DNA from 4 places in the Sedimenticola sp. genome. Region 2 is predicted to be linked to each of the others. Evidence: predicted binding sites of a transcription regulator. Region 2 holds the regulator's gene; each other region holds the start of a gene.
What was found. Region 2 encodes FNR, which switches genes on or off when oxygen is low (the NO sensors DNR and NnrR bind a similar motif). Its sites were predicted from a motif close to TTGATNTANATCAA; they were not measured.
Positions count from the first base shown of each region.

Region 1: the regulator FNR is predicted to act here: its motif matches at 2,647-2,660, upstream of ACQY5R_RS04110 (hydrogenase expression/formation C-terminal domain-containing protein).
Region 3: the regulator FNR is predicted to act here: its motif matches at 1,949-1,962, upstream of ccoN (cytochrome-c oxidase, cbb3-type subunit I).
Region 4: the regulator FNR is predicted to act here: its motif matches at 1,989-2,002, upstream of ACQY5R_RS08295 (acetyl-CoA hydrolase/transferase family protein).

Region 1 is NZ_JBNKFS010000004.1:160,379-164,594, forward strand. Features, by position in the region: gene ACQY5R_RS04095 ((Fe-S)-binding protein) at 1-308, opposite strand, end outside; gene ACQY5R_RS04100 (hypothetical protein) at 305-967, opposite strand; gene ACQY5R_RS04105 (hydrogenase small subunit) at 964-2,055, opposite strand; gene ACQY5R_RS04110 (hydrogenase expression/formation C-terminal domain-containing protein) at 2,165-2,617, opposite strand; gene ACQY5R_RS04115 (HyaD/HybD family hydrogenase maturation endopeptidase) at 2,781-3,278, opposite strand; gene ACQY5R_RS04120 (sulfur globule protein CV3) at 3,419-3,718, shown strand.
Region 2 is NZ_JBNKFS010000001.1:75,246-79,461, reverse strand. Features, by position in the region: gene ACQY5R_RS00425 (class I SAM-dependent methyltransferase) at 1-322, shown strand, start outside; gene rnhA (ribonuclease HI) at 326-763, shown strand; gene dnaQ (DNA polymerase III subunit epsilon) at 766-1,494, shown strand; gene fnr (fumarate/nitrate reduction transcriptional regulator Fnr) at 1,512-2,270, opposite strand; gene ACQY5R_RS00405 (CTP synthase) at 2,634-4,216, shown strand, end outside.
Region 3 is NZ_JBNKFS010000012.1:15,924-20,139, forward strand. Features, by position in the region: gene ACQY5R_RS09935 (class II SORL domain-containing protein) at 1-286, shown strand, start outside; gene ACQY5R_RS09940 (peroxiredoxin) at 368-964, shown strand; gene sfsA (DNA/RNA nuclease SfsA) at 1,185-1,901, shown strand; gene ccoN (cytochrome-c oxidase, cbb3-type subunit I) at 2,163-3,602, shown strand; gene ccoO (cytochrome-c oxidase, cbb3-type subunit II) at 3,618-4,216, shown strand, end outside.
Region 4 is NZ_JBNKFS010000009.1:95,885-100,100, forward strand. Features, by position in the region: gene ACQY5R_RS08285 (protein kinase domain-containing protein) at 1-1,042, opposite strand, end outside; gene ACQY5R_RS08290 (hypothetical protein) at 1,071-1,979, opposite strand; gene ACQY5R_RS08295 (acetyl-CoA hydrolase/transferase family protein) at 2,100-3,377, shown strand; gene ACQY5R_RS08300 (hydrogenase small subunit) at 3,683-4,216, shown strand, end outside.

The DNA of each region.
Region 1 (4,216 bases), on a different contig from region 2:
CGGGCACACATGGTACAACTGTCGTAGAGCAACTCTTGCCACTCCTGCAGCATCTCATCGGTTACCGGCTTATGCAGACCCAGTACCTTCTTTATCTTTCCCACCAATGTGTATTCAGACTCCCAGACCCGGCGTAAGGGCTCCAGTTTGTAAATGGGTGTGTATTTTGGATCACCCGTTTCGGTATAGAAAAGACAGGCTTCGGCACACATACCACAGCTGACACAGCTGGAAAAAAAGGCGGCAACCGGTGCATCGATCTGTTCTTTCAGGGCATTGATTCCCCGTTCAAGTGTGGCTTCACTCATGACTCAACCCCCCGGCGGCCGCTCATGGCGCCGTTATACCAGCGCGAAAGAAAGACAGTGAACGTGTGCATCAACTTGGTGAACGGGAAGGCAATCATCAAAGCTTCCACACTCAATATATGCAGACCGAGAACGAAGGCATAAGGATTCACCATGCGGTGATAAGCCAGATAGCCGGTCAGTATGGGCAGGAAAGTCAGCCCCCACACCAACCAATCTTCCCAGGTGGTAATCTTTCGCATCACCGGATTCATGATGCGGTGCCAAAGTCCCGCCAACAGACCGATAATCGCCAACACGGCCGCCGCATCGACTATCGGTGTCGGCAGGCCGGGCCAAGCGAACCCGAAGGTAGCGCGGAACAGTTGAATATGCGGGACAAACAGTATCAGGCTGACAAACAGACCGATGTGAAACATATAACCAGTGACCACGGTAAGCGGTTGTCTTCTGAACGTGCCCAGATCGGGGATAGATCGAGTGAGAACGGTCTTCATCCCCGGGCCGAACTCGGTACCCTTGGCTTCGGCCAGATTCTGCTTACGCCCCAGTGAAATAATCTCAAACAAACGTAAGATGACACCAATTACAAAGATGGTAACGGCAATATTGAATGCCGTACCACGGGTCCAAATGAGAAAGTCCATCGGTTCATTCATGATGTTTTCTCCAGATCATCAATAGTGACAGTTCCATGTGCCTTCTTTGCCTCATCCTTGGTTTTGTAGTTGAGACCAGCCGCGGCAGCGCCCAACGCCAAACCGGCGGCCGCCGCAAATGCGACGGTTTGTGAATTGTCGCTAATCGGCACGGAGAGTGCGTTGTAGAATCCGCCTGCATCCCAGAACCGCGGTTCAGAACAGCCCAGGCAACCGTGTCCCGACTCCACCGGCCAACTGGTTCCCTGATTCCATTTGGCGGTGGCGCAGGCGTTATAGGTCATCGGACCTTTGCAGCCAAGCTTATAGAGACACCAACCAGCTTTAGCCCCTTTATCATCAAAGGTCTCGGCAAACAAACCCTTGTCATAGAAGGGCCGTCGATAGCAGCGATCATGGATACTCTGCCCGTAAAACACTTTGGGGCGTTTGTACTGATCCAGTTCGGGTATCGTGCCAAAGGTGAGGAAGTGGGCCAGCACGCCGGTGATCACAGTGGGAATCGGCGGACAACCTGAAACATTGATAATCGGTTTATCCTTGATGACATCGGACACGGAGACCGCCCCGGTAGGATTGGGGTTAGCCTGTGGCAGACCGCCAAACGCGGCACAAGTCCCTACCGCCACGATAGCCGCCGCATCCTTCGCCGTCTCTTCCAGCATTTGCAGGTTGCTAACACCGGCAATGGTGGAGTACCCCGGGTTGCCCAGTGGGATCGAACCATCCACCACCAGGATGTAATTCCCCTTGTTCTCAAGCATGGCCGCCTCACGGGCTGCCTCGGCCGCCTCACCGGCGGCGGCTTGCAGGGTATGGTGATAATCCAGGGAGATATGGTCGAAGATCAGACTCTCAACCGACGGCGAATGACTGCGGGTCAGAGATTCGGTGCAGCCGGTACACTCCTGAAATGAAAGCCAGATGACCGAAGGACGCTTGGCTTTTTCCAGCGCCTCGGCAATCGCCGGGACCATGGTTGGCGGCAGCGCCATCAGTGAGGCCGTTGCAGTGCAGAACTTCAGAAAACCGCGCCGCGTAACCCCGTGACGCCTTAGGCTGTCGCCCAGGGTACTTTGTTCAGCCATGTAACCTCCCTAATCTATTACGATCTCTGTCAATACTGTTGTTATTCTCACCACGGTCCTGATCAAACAGCAGGGCCGCTGCCATCTCTCTACGTTTTCGGCAAAACAGTTATGTCGATTTCTCCATCTCGGTATCCAACAGCTCTTCTAATTTACCCATGCTTTCGTACATGTCATCCGTCTGGGCACGTAGCAGATCCGGAATATCCACCACCTCAATCTGGAAGGCTATTCGCTCCTCTTCGGTGTTGTAATGATCGACAATCCAGACGCCGCTGAACCCGGTCTCTTTGACGGTTGTTTTGCCCAAAGCATCGAGCACGGCTACCACCTCCCCTTCACCCAGGAGTGAAAGAAGGCGAGCTTCGTCACCTGGCCCGAAAGGAATAGCCCGTAGGTCAATGATGGTAGGTTCACCGGTACGTACCAACCGCTTGAGCGCGTGACGCACTTCATTCAGCAGTGGCAGTGTATTGTGTGTCATCCCCGGCATTTCAGTCCCTGTTACCGATTGAGCGGCTTTATGATCGAATACGCTCATATGCTTATTTACTTTTAACACAAGACTATCCTTATTGTGAGAAATGGTTGATGACCCAGATCATGTTATCTTTTTCTTTCGTGAATATTTTTTTATCCATTCAATAACAATAACTTAATAATATATACCCGCCATCTGCCAACGTTAATTTGGCATATTAAACCCGGTCGGAACGGCGACAGAATCAGGGATGCCCAAGCGTCCATTGATCGATCAAATCCAACACTGTTTGCACCGCCGCGGGCAGGGCTGCGTCAACCACGAGGGATGGCTGTTCACCCCAATCAAGGCTTTCCGGCTCAATGCCGATCAATGCCCGTTTTTCAGGGTAATGATCAGAAAGACGGGCAATATCCAAAAGGTCGGTGAGGCCCACTTCGTGGACACTTTGCCTATTGCCCGTGAGGTAACGGTCCATCTCAGACTCCACGTAACAGACGATGGAACCTGGTGTGCCACCTGTCCTGGCGGCATCCACAACAATTAGCTGATCATGTTCCGCCAATAAGCCAGCAAGAGAAAAACTGAGCGTGCCACCATCGATAAAAACGGCATCCTCTCTGTCTGGATACTGTTCCTGTAGTCGCCGGATGACATGCACGCCTACCCCCTCATCCGTCAGTAGCGTATTGCCGATCCCCAATACCAGCGTTGTTCTCCGTTCAGACACCTTGATTTCCATCCCGATAAAAACTACTTAGGTACATATTAATATATAATTTATTACTAATTAAATGATCTCAATCAAAATCAAATTTACCTTAAATCGTTATCCTTAACCTGCAACAGTTCGTTAAAGACAATCTAGATCGGAGGGATGATATGAATAAGAGACGCCGCTTTCTTACTGCTGCACTCATAGCCACCTCTGCGGTTATGGCTCCTTTATCTGCTAACGCCTTCTGGGGATGGGGTCCCTGGGACGACTGGGGCGGCCCATGGTCCGGTGGACCTTGGGGTGGATACCCTTACTACGGAGGCTATCCCTATTATGGCGGCTACCCGCCTTATGGATATGGTTTTGCCCCCTATGGCTACTACCCCTACTACGGGGCCCCCTATCTTCCTGCCGCCCCCCAGCAACCGGCTGTAAAACCGAAACCGGAAGGGACAGACAAGTAGGTAGTGGGAATATGCGCCAAAAACGGCCACCTGTGCGCCAGGCAAACAACCATGAGGCACAGGTGGCTATCCCTTCCCTTCTTGCAACCAACCTGTACCCTATCACTGGCGCGCAACAGATCCGCTAAATAACTAGTTGTTGTTAACAGCGTCCACTTTAAGCACAATATATTGTGTTTTTTTGATTTCCCTTTTTTTTCCGATACTTATCTAATTTATTTACCCATAGAGGAGTTATAACCTGTTGTTTTTAAAATTTATTAGTCTTTTCTTATGCAGCATAAGCAGACTTGACAGAAGTCAACAAGCGCCATAATCTCCACCCATCCAAACACAACATATTGTGTTTTCATGCCAAACAGGGAAAGTAAAGCTACTATATATAGGGGTCGCACATGAGAGCAGAATTACCCGGATACACCCCAAACCGCTGTAGTTATTGAACACCCTTAACGACGTTGTGAAGTTTTAAACTTAGAAAAGCAATAACCGCCAGTG
Region 2 (4,216 bases):
TCCCTGGTGCGGCCACTTTATCTCGTCCTGGCGGGTTCACGACTGGCTTTCGCTGCTTGGATTTGAGATCAAGGCGGAGCAGGGGGTGATGTTCAGGCCGCCCCTCGGCCGGGAACGGATGATGCAGCGTCTGGGTTTCCTGGAGCGGATAGGTGAGCGCTTCTGGTCGCCGCTGTCGGGTGTCTATATGATATTGGCGGTCAAGCGGGTGTCGCGGCTGACGCCGATCAAGCCAGCCTGGAAGCTGCGCCCCCGGCGCATCCGGGGCGGCATGGCAGAACCCTCTGCGAATAATATCCGGCATACCAGGAGTAGAGATTAAGTGATTGAAAGGGTAGAAATATTTACCGACGGGGCCTGCAAAGGCAATCCGGGTCCCGGTGGCTGGGGTGCGGTGATGCGCTACAAAGGGAAAGAGCGGCATCTGTACGGAGGCGTGCCGGATACCACCAATAACCGGATGGAACTGATGGCCGTCATCAGCGCCCTGGAAGCACTGACCCGTTCGGTCCCTGTACGGGTGACGACCGATTCGAAGTACGTGCAGCATGGTATTACCGAATGGATCAAGAATTGGAAACGCAATGGCTGGAAGACCGCGGCGAAAAAGCCGGTCAAGAACAGCGATCTTTGGCAGCGCCTGGATCAGCTTGTGGCACAACACGATGTGCAGTGGTCATGGGTGAAGGGGCACAATGGCCACCCCGAAAATGAATTGGCCGATAGTCTGGCAAACAAGGGTGTAGAGGAGTTGGGTGTATGAGCGTGCGCCAGATTGTACTGGATACGGAGACCACCGGCTTGGAGCCCTCCCAGGGGCACCGGATTATCGAGATCGGTTGTGTGGAGATGGTCGAGCGTCGGCTGACCGGGAATAATTTCCATCAATACCTGCAGCCGGATCGGGAGATCGACCAAGCGGCGATCGAGGTGCATGGCATCACCAATGAATTCCTGGCGGATAAGCCGCGATTCGGTGATCTGGTGGATGATTTTCTGGCTTACATCGAAGGGGCGGAGTTGATCATCCACAATGCGCCGTTTGACGTCGGTTTCCTGAATCATGAGCTGCGGTTGTTGGGGGGGGATCATCCAACGTTGGATGCCGTCTGTAGCGTGGTGGATACCCTGGTCATGGCCAAAAAGATGCATCCGGGGCAGCGTAACAGCCTGGACGCACTGTGTAAGCGGTATGACATCAATAACAGCCACCGTGAACTGCACGGAGCGTTACTGGATGCGGAGATTCTGGCTGACGTCTACCTGATGATGACCGGCGGCCAGGGCGCGTTGTCACTGGATGCTGGGCGCGGTGAAGGGGATACGGCGGGGGAGCGGATTCAACGCCTGGATTCGTCCCGGCCCCGTTTGAAGGTGGTTAGGGCGAATGTCGAAGAGTTGGCGTTACATCAGCAACGGCTGGATATGATCGAGAAAGGGGCCGGCAGTTGTCTCTGGCGGCGTATGGAATCGCCTGAATCGGCCGATTCTTAAATCTGGGATGGATTCGCTCAGGTGGCTTGCTGTTCGCGCACGCCACTCTGGTCGCCGTGCACGATCTGTTTGATCCGCTCGATATCCAACAGTTGTATATGCTTACGCTCCACCTTCAGCAAGCCATCGTCCTGAAAACGGGTGAACAGGCGGCTGACGGTCTCGACCGCCAATCCCAGATAGTTGCCGATCTCATGCCGTGACATACTGAGATAGAAATCGGACGGAGAAAAGCCGCGGCGCTGGAATCGGCCGGACAGGCTCAACAGGAAAGAGGCCAACCGCTCCTCGGCATTGCGCTTGCCCAACAGGGTCAACATATCCTCGTCGTGACCGATCTCCCGACTCAACAGACGGTACATCTGGTGCTGCAGGCTGGGGATTGTACTGCTCAGCTCTTCCAGCCGGGCGAAGGGGATTTCGCAAACAGCCGTAGTCTCCAGGATCTTGGCGGAGCAGTGGTGGAAGCCGCTCTCAATGGCGTCCAGCCCGATCATCTCGCCAGGTAGGTGGAAGCCCAGAACCTGCTCGCTGCCGTCTTCGCCCGGGTCAAAGCTCTTGACGGTGCCAGTCTTGACGACATAGATACACTGGAAATTATCGCCCTGACGGAACAGATGATCACCACGGTGAAGCGGACGGTTGCGCTTGACGATATTGTCCAGCAAATCCACGTCTTCCGGAGTAAGCCCCATTGGGAGACAAAGAGAGGTAAGGCTACAGTTCCTGCAGGCAACCTTGATATTGTCGAAAGAGATGACCTTGTGTTCGCTCACTGGACTACCTGACTTCTCCGTAGGAAGGGATATTTTGCAGATTGCTTTGCTCTGGATCAAGTATCTTTTCCGGAGGCGTCCTGCAAAGAGGTGCGATGGAGATGATACTAAATGATTTTACCTCTGCCTGTCAGGTTGCCTGTCCCCTTATGTCCGGTGTGGGTTTCATGCCCGACCGAGGTGAAAACAGAATTTGATAGGTAAGGCGCCTCGTTTTGGTGCGTACGTGCCAGGGTTGGCCTGTGAAACGGTTCATGGAGAGCGATAAATAAGCGGCCTTTTGATTGAGGCTACAGCCTGTTTCGCGTACTATTAAACCCCGTCCTGAATGATTTCTTTCCTCCACCACAAGACATAGAGTCTATGACCAAATTCGTATTTATCACGGGCGGTGTTGTTTCCTCGCTGGGCAAAGGTATTGCCTCTGCCTCACTGGCCGCACTCCTGGAAGCGCGCGGCTTAAAAGTCACCATGATCAAGCTGGATCCGTATATCAACGTGGATCCCGGGACCATGAGCCCGTTTCAGCACGGTGAAGTCTTCGTTACCGAAGATGGCGCTGAAACCGATCTTGATTTGGGGCACTATGAGCGTTTTATTCGCGCCACCATGGGCCGCAATAACAATTTTACCACTGGACAGATTTATGAAAGCGTCATCCGCAAGGAGCGGCGCGGTGACTATTTGGGCGGCACTGTCCAGGTGATTCCCCACATTACCAATGAGATGAAAGACAGTATCCGCTTGGGGGCCGGCGATGCCGATATTGCCCTGGTGGAGATTGGCGGTACGGTGGGCGATATCGAGTCCCTGCCGTTTCTCGAGGCAATTCGACAGATGGGCGTGGAAATGGGTAAGCAGAATGCGCTGTTTTTGCATTTGACACTGGTGCCCTATATCCCCACCTCTGGCGAAATCAAGACCAAGCCGACCCAGCATTCGGTTAAAGAGTTGCGCTCTATCGGGATTCAGCCCGACGTGCTGCTGTGTCGTTGTGAGAGCGCACTGCCGGAAGGCGAGCGTAAAAAGATAGCCCTGTTTACCAACGTTCCCGAAGAGGCGGTTATCACCGGGGTCGATGCAGACAATATCTACCGGATCCCACTGCTCCTACATGAGCAGAAGATGGATGAGATCGTAGTTCGCCAGTTGGGGCTCAACGTACCGGCTGCGGATCTGTCCGAATGGCGGGCGGTAATCGATGGCCTGGAAAACACAGATGGCAGCGTGACTGTCGCTATGGTCGGCAAGTACATGAACTTGACGGAGGCGTATAAATCCCTTTCCGAAGCGTTGATTCACGCCGGCATCCATACTCACACCAAGATCAACATCAAATATATCGATTCCGAGCAGGTGGAGAAAAGTGGCACCGACTGTCTTAAGGGGGTCGATGCGATTCTGGTTCCCGGTGGTTTTGGTGAGCGGGGTGTCGAGGGTAAGATCGAGACAGTGCGTTATGCTCGCGAGCATAAGATACCCTATCTGGGAATCTGTCTGGGTATGCAAGTAGCGGTGATTGAGTATGCGCGCCATGTGGCGGGTATGACCGATGCCCATAGCACCGAATTCAATCGTGAGACACCCTATCCGGTTATTGCACTGATCACCGAATGGCTCAATGCGGATGGTGAGCTGGAAGTGCGCAGTGAAGAATCCGATCTCGGTGGCACCATGCGGTTGGGCGGGCAAGAGTGTCGGTTGGACGAAGATGGGTTGACCCGCAAGCTGTATGCCAGCGATACCATCATTGAGCGCCATCGTCACCGTTATGAATTTAATAATCAATATCTGCAGGTACTGGAGAAAGCGGGGTTGAAGATCGCTGGCCGTTCTATGGATGGCAAACTGGTCGAGATTGTAGAAATCAGCGATCACCCATGGTTCGTTGCCTGCCAATTCCATCCGGAGTTCACCTCCACACCGAGGGATGGCCACCCGCTATT
Region 3 (4,216 bases), on a different contig from region 2:
CGCTAAGGGAGAGTTGTTCAGCGTCACCGTCAGGATGGGCAATGAGTATGCCCACCCGGATGATCACGATCACTACATCCGCTCGGTACAGCTCTATAACGGCCAGACTTTGCTGGCAGAGGCCAGTTTTCCCCCCGGCACCCTGGGCGGTGAGGGTGCAAAGGGCCACGCGGAGGTCACCTTTAATGTAGTGCCTAACGGCAGCAAGCTGAAGCTGAGTGCCATGGCGTATTGCACCAAACATGGATTGTGGGAGAGCAATCCGGTAGAAGTGGCTGTCGCCTAACCCGGTCTGTCATATTTGGGTCTCCGGCAGGCCGGGGGCTTGTAGTCTGTTCAATGCTAATCGAAATTTGGAGAAAATAAGATGAGTGTACTTGTTGCCAAACCCGCCCCCGATTTTACCGCCCAGGCGGTGATGCCGGATAACTCTTTTGCCGACCTGACCCTGTCCAGCTACCAGGGAAAATATGTGGTACTGTTCTTCTACCCGCTGGACTTTACCTTTGTCTGTCCTTCCGAGCTGATCGCCTTCGATCATCGCCTGGAAGAGTTCAAAAAACGCAATGTGGAGGTGATAGGTGTTTCCATCGACTCCCATTTCTCCCATCTGGCCTGGAAAAATACCGCCATCAACAACGGAGGTATCGGCAACGTCCAGTATCCGCTGGTGGCGGATATCTCCAAGGAGATCACCAACGCTTACGACCTGAATACCGGCCCCGGTATCGCCTTGCGCGGCTCTTTCCTGATCGACCGTGACGGCGTGGTGCAGCATCAGGTGGTGAATAACCTGCCGCTAGGGCGTAATATCGATGAAATGTTGCGCATGGTGGATGCACTGCAGTTTACCGAAGAGCATGGTGAAGTTTGCCCGGCAGGCTGGAAGCAGGGTGAAGCGGGTATGAAGGGCTCTACCGAAGGTGTGGCCGAATACTTGGCCGAGCACGCCGAAACCCTGTAAATCTAATGGTGTTTATACTCGGGCCTCTCTACGGAGAGGCCCAAAACGGTTGGCCGACACGGAGTGTCCGGTCATCCGGTGTTATTGTATCTCCATGCATCGGGCCCATGAGCGACTTCAACCTCTGAAGTTGCGTTATAGATAAAAGGAAGTGGATGCTTCATCCCCTTGTCCTCCAGCGTCTGCCTAACCTCCTCATCACTCCCCGGGGCACAAGCCTATGAACTTTCCGGATCTGTTGGAAGGGCGCCTGATCAAACGATACAAGCGTTTTTTGGCCGATGTGCAGCTAGCGGATGGCCAAGTGGTAACTGCCCACTGCCCCAATACCGGTTCGATGAAAAACTGTGCCACCCCCGGTAGTCGCGTCTGGTTGCTGGAAGTCAATTCTCCAAAACGTAAATTGCCCTATCGTTGGGAGCTGGTTGAGGTCGAAGGGCGTTACCTGGCCTGTATCAATACCGGCCGGGCCAATGCCCTGGTGAAGGAGGGTATTGCCGAAGGCCGGATTGAAGCCCTGAGCGGATACGGAATAATTCAGAGCGAGCGGCCTTATGGCATTGAAGGGAGCCGAATTGATCTACTATTAACGGAACCCAGTCTGCCTGACTGCTATATTGAGGTGAAAAATGTCACCTTACTGGGGAAAAAAGGACTCGGCACCTTTCCCGATGCGGTAACCGACAGGGGAAGAAAGCATCTGCGGGAACTGATGGGGGTGGTGCGGGACGGTCATAGAGGTGTGCTGCTGTTTAATGTTGCTCATACAGGAATCCAACGTGTTGAACCGGCCTGGGATATAGATCCGGATTACGCGAACACTCTGGTGGAGGCGGTAGAAGCGGGCGTCGAAGTGATGGCGTATGCGGTGGATCTCTCAATCAAACAAATGCGTGTGGGGACTAGGCTGCCTTTCCATTTTGGAAAACCGTTTTAATGAATTCAATACGTAAATATATCAGCCATCACTAATATGATTTTTCATTGATGTAGGTCATTTCCCGCATATGGTCTATAAATATCTTTTTAAACAGTAACTTAGCCTTGATGAAATGCTGATAAACCGCAGATTGGAGCTTGACAAATATCACAACTAAGTGTCTTATAGCCCCAATTTTTACGAATAACCTGACTTATTGTCAGGTTTAAATTTCAGTATCTGGTAATTTTTTTTTAACTTGGTAAATAAGGGGGGTTCATGGACGCCGTAGCTGAACAGAAGTACGACCTGGGTGTTGTACGCTGGTTCACCGTCATGGCTGCAGTCTACTTGTTGGTAGGCGCTCTCGTCGGGGTATATATTGCCTCGGAGTTGGCTTGGCCGGTGCTTAATTTCGATCTGCCGTATATCACCTTCGGACGTCTGCGTCCGTTACATACCAACGCCGTCATTTTTGCGTTTGGCGGCTGCGTTCTGATGGCAACAGCCTTCTATTCGGTACAACGCACCTGCGCTGTCCGACTCTGGAGCGACAAGTTGGCCTGGTTCACCTTTATAGGATGGAACCTGATTATCGTTTCAGCGGTAATCACTTTGCCGCTGGGCATTACTCAGGGTAAGGAGTATGCCGAGCTGGAGTGGCCGATCGATATAGCCATCGCGGTAGTCTGGCTCTCTTTTGCCATCAATTTCATCATGACGATTGCCAATCGCAAGAGTTCTCATATCTATGTGTCGAACTGGTTCTTCCTTGGCATGATGGTGATGATTACCTACCTGCATGTGGTAAACAGCCTGGCTATCCCAGTGGGCATGTTTAAATCCTACTCGATCTTCTCGGGTGTGCAGGATGCCATGATCCAGTGGTGGTGGGGACATAACGCGGTTGGTTTCTACCTGACGGCAGGCTTCCTCGGCATTATGTACTACTTCGTTCCCAAACAGGCGGGCCGTCCCGTTTACTCTTACCGTCTATCGGTGATTCACTTCTGGGCGCTGATGTTCGGTTATGTGTGGCTGGGTGCGCATCACCTGCAGTACACCGCTCTGCCGGACTGGACCGGTTCACTGGGTGCGGCCATCTCGCTGGCCATGATCATCCCCTCCTGGGGTGGCGCGGTGAACGGCATGATGACCCTCTCGGGCGCCTGGGACAAACTGCGTACCGACTATGTCCTGCGCTTCCTGATCATGTCACTGGCCTTCTACGCCATGTCCACCTTTGAAGGTCCGGTCATGTCGATCAAGACCGTCAACGCACTGTCGCACTATACGGACTGGACGGTTGGCCACGTGCATTCAGGTGCACTGGGTTGGGTTGCCATGGTCGGTATCGGTGCCATCTACCATCTGATGACCAATGTCTTCCATGTGCAGATGTGGTCGACAAAATTGATCAATGCCCACTTCTGGACTGCTACCATCGGTACGGTGATCTACATCGTTGCCATGTGGGTATCGGGCATCATGCAGGGCCTGATGTGGCGTGCCTATGACGAGTACGGCACCTTGGCATACACCTTCGCAGAGTCTGTCGAAGCCATGCATCCCTACTATGCGATGCGTGCCGTCGGCGGCATAGTCTTCCTGGCAGGTGCCGCGCTCATGGTGTTCAACATCATCATGACCGTACTTCAGGCCAACGCTCAGGGCAGTGTGCAGCAGGCACGCTCCGCAACCGCTGCAGCGTCTGCATAAGGGGAGTTTAGAAAAATGGCAATGCAAGAAAAAATGGAAAGAAACGTCTGGGGCATGCTGATTGTTCTCGCCCTGGCGCTCAGTGTCGGTGGTATTGTTGAGATCGTGCCGCTGTTCTATCTGGACAGCACTATGGAGCACAACAAGAACCCCGAGATCGTGTGGCAACGTCAGGCTGGACAGACCCTGGCTGACCATAAACCGGGAGAAGGCATGCGTCCCTACAGCGCGCTGGAGCTGGCTGGGCGTGCTGTCTACATCCGCGAGGGTTGCTACACCTGTCACTCTCAGATGATCCGTCCCTTCCGTGACGAGAAGGAGCGCTATGGCCACTACTCGCTGGCTTCCGAGTCGATGTACGACCACCCCTTCCAGTGGGGCTCCAAGCGTACCGGGCCGGATGTCGCCAGACTGGGTGGCAAGTACTCCGACGATTGGCATCGCAAGCATCTGCGTGCACCGCGTTCCGTGGTACCTGAGTCGGTAATGCCCAACTATCCCTGGCTGCAGCACGCGGTACTGAATGGTGAGACCATGCAGTCCCACATGCGCGGTATGCAGCTAATCGGTGTCCCGTATTCCGATGCGGATATCGCGGCAGCTCCAGAGCAGTT
Region 4 (4,216 bases), on a different contig from region 2:
TGAAGATGGAACCGCCGATCTTGCCCTCATCGATCAGGGTCTTGGCCTCACGGAAGCGGCGCCACTTGCTGATCCGCAACACTTCCCATAGCTCCACGTCGGTAAAGTCGTGGAAGAACGGCAGCGTCTTCAGGATATTGAATTTACGGGTATCCGAAACATCGACATTGGAGGCGTGTTCCAGTTGCTCATGCTCGGCTGCCAGATCACAGGCCAGATCGGCCCAGCTGTCATAGCGGTCCGCCGCCTCTTTGCGGATGCAGCGCTCGACGATGCGGACGATTCCTTTGGGTATGTCGCGCCGCACATCCCGTAGTGGGATCGGCGGGCTATGGGAGATCTTCTGGATCAGGTCGTACTGGTTTTCCGCGGTGAAGGGTAACTTACCGCTCAGCAATTGATACATCACCACACCCAGGGAGTAGATGTCCGCCTGCTGGCTCAGCTCGTGTCCCATGATCTGTTCCGGCGACATATAACTGGGTGTGCCGACCGCATCCACCACCTGTGTGAGATCGGAATCGGCCAACAGGGCCGTACCGAAGTCGGTGACCTTGATTTCGGTTCCGCCGGTGGTGAGCAGATTGGCCGGCTTGATGTCACGGTGAATCAAGCCATTGACGAAGGCGTATTCAAAGGCGTTGCAGCACTTGAAGATAATCTCCACCACGTCATGGATCGGCAGCAGGTTTTCCGCTTTGGTATAACGCCGCAGGGTATAGCCGTTGACGTATTCCATGACGATATAGTGCATGTCCCGCTCGGTGCCGGCATCGAATACGGTGACGATATAGGGGTGGCGCAGCTTGCCGGCCAGGCTGGCTTCGTTGATGAACATCTTCTTGAAGCGGGCGCCGTTCACCGGCTCGTTAAAAATATTCTGATGGGCAATCTTGATCGCCACTTCATTGTCGGAGAACGGGTCCTGGGCTAGATAAACCGAGGCTGTCGCACCCCTGCCGAGCAGTTTGCGGATCTGGAATTTACCTATCGTTGTACGGGTCAGATCGTCTATGACCGGTCTCTCCGGTAGCTTGATCAAAAGTTTTGAAACAGGACAACGATTGGCTTTATGGCTTGGCCGACCAATTCATATCGAAAAACTGGCACTGTTCCAGAAACTCACTGGTGCTCTTGGGCATGGGTACCCTGGCCCCTGAAAGATAGGTGATAAGTTGGGTTCCTGCGGTGATCAGCTTCACGCCTTGATCAATATGTTGCTGTTTTTCCGGTGTTGAAGGTATCGGCAGGTTGATAAAGAACTGTTCCACCATCTCCCGTGCGGCCACAAACTCGGGCCAGACGGTAAACAGCGCCTTATCCTGTTTGATCAGCTCGATCTGTTGTTTGGCGGCCCGGCAGTAGTTACGGATGTAGGGGACGGCGGCGCCAAAGACTCCGTCATCGATGAAGCTGTTCACCATGTGTGTGGTGATGCGGTCGATATCTTTCATCGATTGGGCGATCTTGCGATAGCGTGATTCGAACAGATGGTCCAGTGGTTGGGAAAACGCCTTGAAGGGCTCACCCCAGAGTTCGTCGATACCCTCGTGTCCGCTGTAATGCTTGACCAGTTTGCCGAGTTCCAGCGCCTCTTTGAAATAATCGCCGCAGCGGACCATCAGCTCATTATCCGGGCTGACCTTGACGCCCTTGGCTTCCAGGTCAACGATGGCATTGAAGATGTCGGAAGCACGATTGAACAGGGCGCCGGCCAGCATGGCTCCATTAACCCGCTTACGTGCCGGGTCATGCTCCTGCTCATAGGCTTCGCGCGCCTCTTCCAGCCTTTCACCCGGGGTGTTGATGCCGCTTTCTGTGTGATGGAAGGCGCGCCGGGTCAGATCGTCAATCAGCTTTTTACGATTCGCCAGGGTGTTTTCCGGGGTGGGGTAGTAGCGGATCCAGTAGCCGTCGTAAAAGACGCACTCTTTATCCGCGATGACACGGCGTGTGCCGTTTTCAGGGTTGTTGCTCATTTTCCAGTTCTGACTTAGCTCATCTAACCGACCGCCAATCTGAAGTAGAATGACTCACTCCACCGGCCACGCGGCCAAATTTTACGCCTAAAATCCGACACTGGGAATCAGGTAATCAATATGAAACAACATAAAGATGCGCATGAAGCGTTGTCAGTCGTGGATTCCGGGCAACGGATCTTTGTTCAGGGAGCCGCCTCGACCCCGTTGCGCTTGATCGAGGGGCTGGTTTCCCATGCCGGCCGACTTCGGGATGTAGAGGTGATGCATCTGCACACCTTTGGCGAGGCCCGCTATGCCGATCCGGACTTTGCGGCGAGTTTCCGGGTCGCCAATCTGTTCGTGGGTGGCAATATGCGTGGCTATTTCGATGGCGGTCGGGTCGATTATCTACCCTGTTTCCTCTCTGAGATACCGGCCCTGTTCCGCTCCGGCGAACGACCGATTGATGTGGCCCTGGTGCATCTCTCCCCCCCGGATAGACAGGGGTTTTGTACCCTGGGTTGCAGTGTCGATGTGGCCCTGGAAGCAATCCATGTGGCACGAATTGTGATCGCCCAAATCAATCCGCAAATGCCGCGGGTGCATGGGGATGGTTTTATCCATATCTCACGAATCGACCATTGCATCGAGGTGGATGACCCGATCCCGGAAGTGCCGCGCCCCCGATTAGGGGAGGTAGAGCGGGCAATCGGCGAGCATGCGGCGGCGCTGATTGAGGATGGTGCCACCCTGCAGATGGGGATCGGCGCCATTCCGGATGCGGTGCTGGCGGCGTTGCGGGGGCATCGCCATCTGGGGGTGCATACCGAGATGTGGTCGGATGGCCTGCTTGATCTGATCGAAAACGGCGCGGTAGATAATTCGTGCAAAAAGACCCACCGCGGTAAGACGGTTTCGGGCTTTATCATGGGTTCCCGGCGGGTCTATGACTTTATTGACGATAATCCGTCGGTCATCCAGGCGCGGATCGATTGGGTGAATTCGCCTCACGAGATTGCCAAGAATCCGCGCGTTACCGCCATCAATTCCGCCGTCGAAGTGGATTTGACCGGTCAAGTCTGCGCCGACTCGATCGGCCACCGCATTATTTCGGGTGTTGGGGGGCAGATGGACTTTATCCGTGGCGCCTCGCTGTCGGAAGGTGGCAAACCGATCATCGCCCTACCAAGCCGGGCTCGCCATGGCGCCTCGCGTATCGTGCCAACGCTCAAGCCGGGTGGCGGCGTGGTCACCACCCGTTCCCATGTCCACTACATCGTTACCGAGTACGGTGTCGCCAACCTGTATGGTCGGACCCTGAATGAGCGGGCCGAGGCGCTGATAGCCATCGCCCATCCGGATGATCGTGAATCGCTGTCACGTCAGTGGCACGCCATTCGTGCTCTGAGTGGCTGAGGAAATATTATGGTATCTCTATTTCCAGGGCAAAAGAGTGGGAAATGGTCATGTCTGATTTTTGCTCTAAATATGACAACAAAGTTACCGCTTTATAGTTTTTACTGAAATTTCTCCTTCCGATACTGGCATCTGACATATGTCAGATGTCCTGCCAAGCCCATGAATCGTTGATCAAAATCCACTCTACCTTTTCCTTGGCATGGAAATTGTACTTACCCCTGGAATGGCGGCACCGAGACTGCCAGATGCACAGACATACCAGATAACTAACCTTCCAGGACCGACAATTGAGGTAGGGGTTAATGAACGACGAGCGCAATTTCGAGCAACTCGAGAAGAGACTGGGCGTATCGCGACGGGACTTTATGAAGTTCTGTACCGGCGTAGCTGCGACCATGGGACTGACCACCAGCGATGCGATGGCGATGGCCAAGGCGGTTGCCAGTCCAAAGGCGAGGCCGCCGGTAATATGGCTTCATGGTCAGGAATGCACAGGGTGTACCGAATCCCTGCTACGTTCCGAGCACCCCACCATTGAGACGCTGATCCTTGATCTGATCTCATTGGACTACCATGAGACCTTGGCCGCTGCGGCCGGACATCAGGTGGAAGCGGCCAAGCAGGCATCCATGAAAGCCAACAAGGGCAAGTACCTGTTGGTGATTGAGGGGGCGACACCGGTCAAGGATGGCGGCATCTACTGCAAGATCGGTGGCAAGACTATGTTGGAACATGTAAAGGAAGCGGCTGAAGGTGCGGCGGCGATCGTATCCATCGGCTCCTGCGCTTCCTGGGGTGGTATCCCCTCCAGTGGCATCAATCCCACTGAAGCGAAG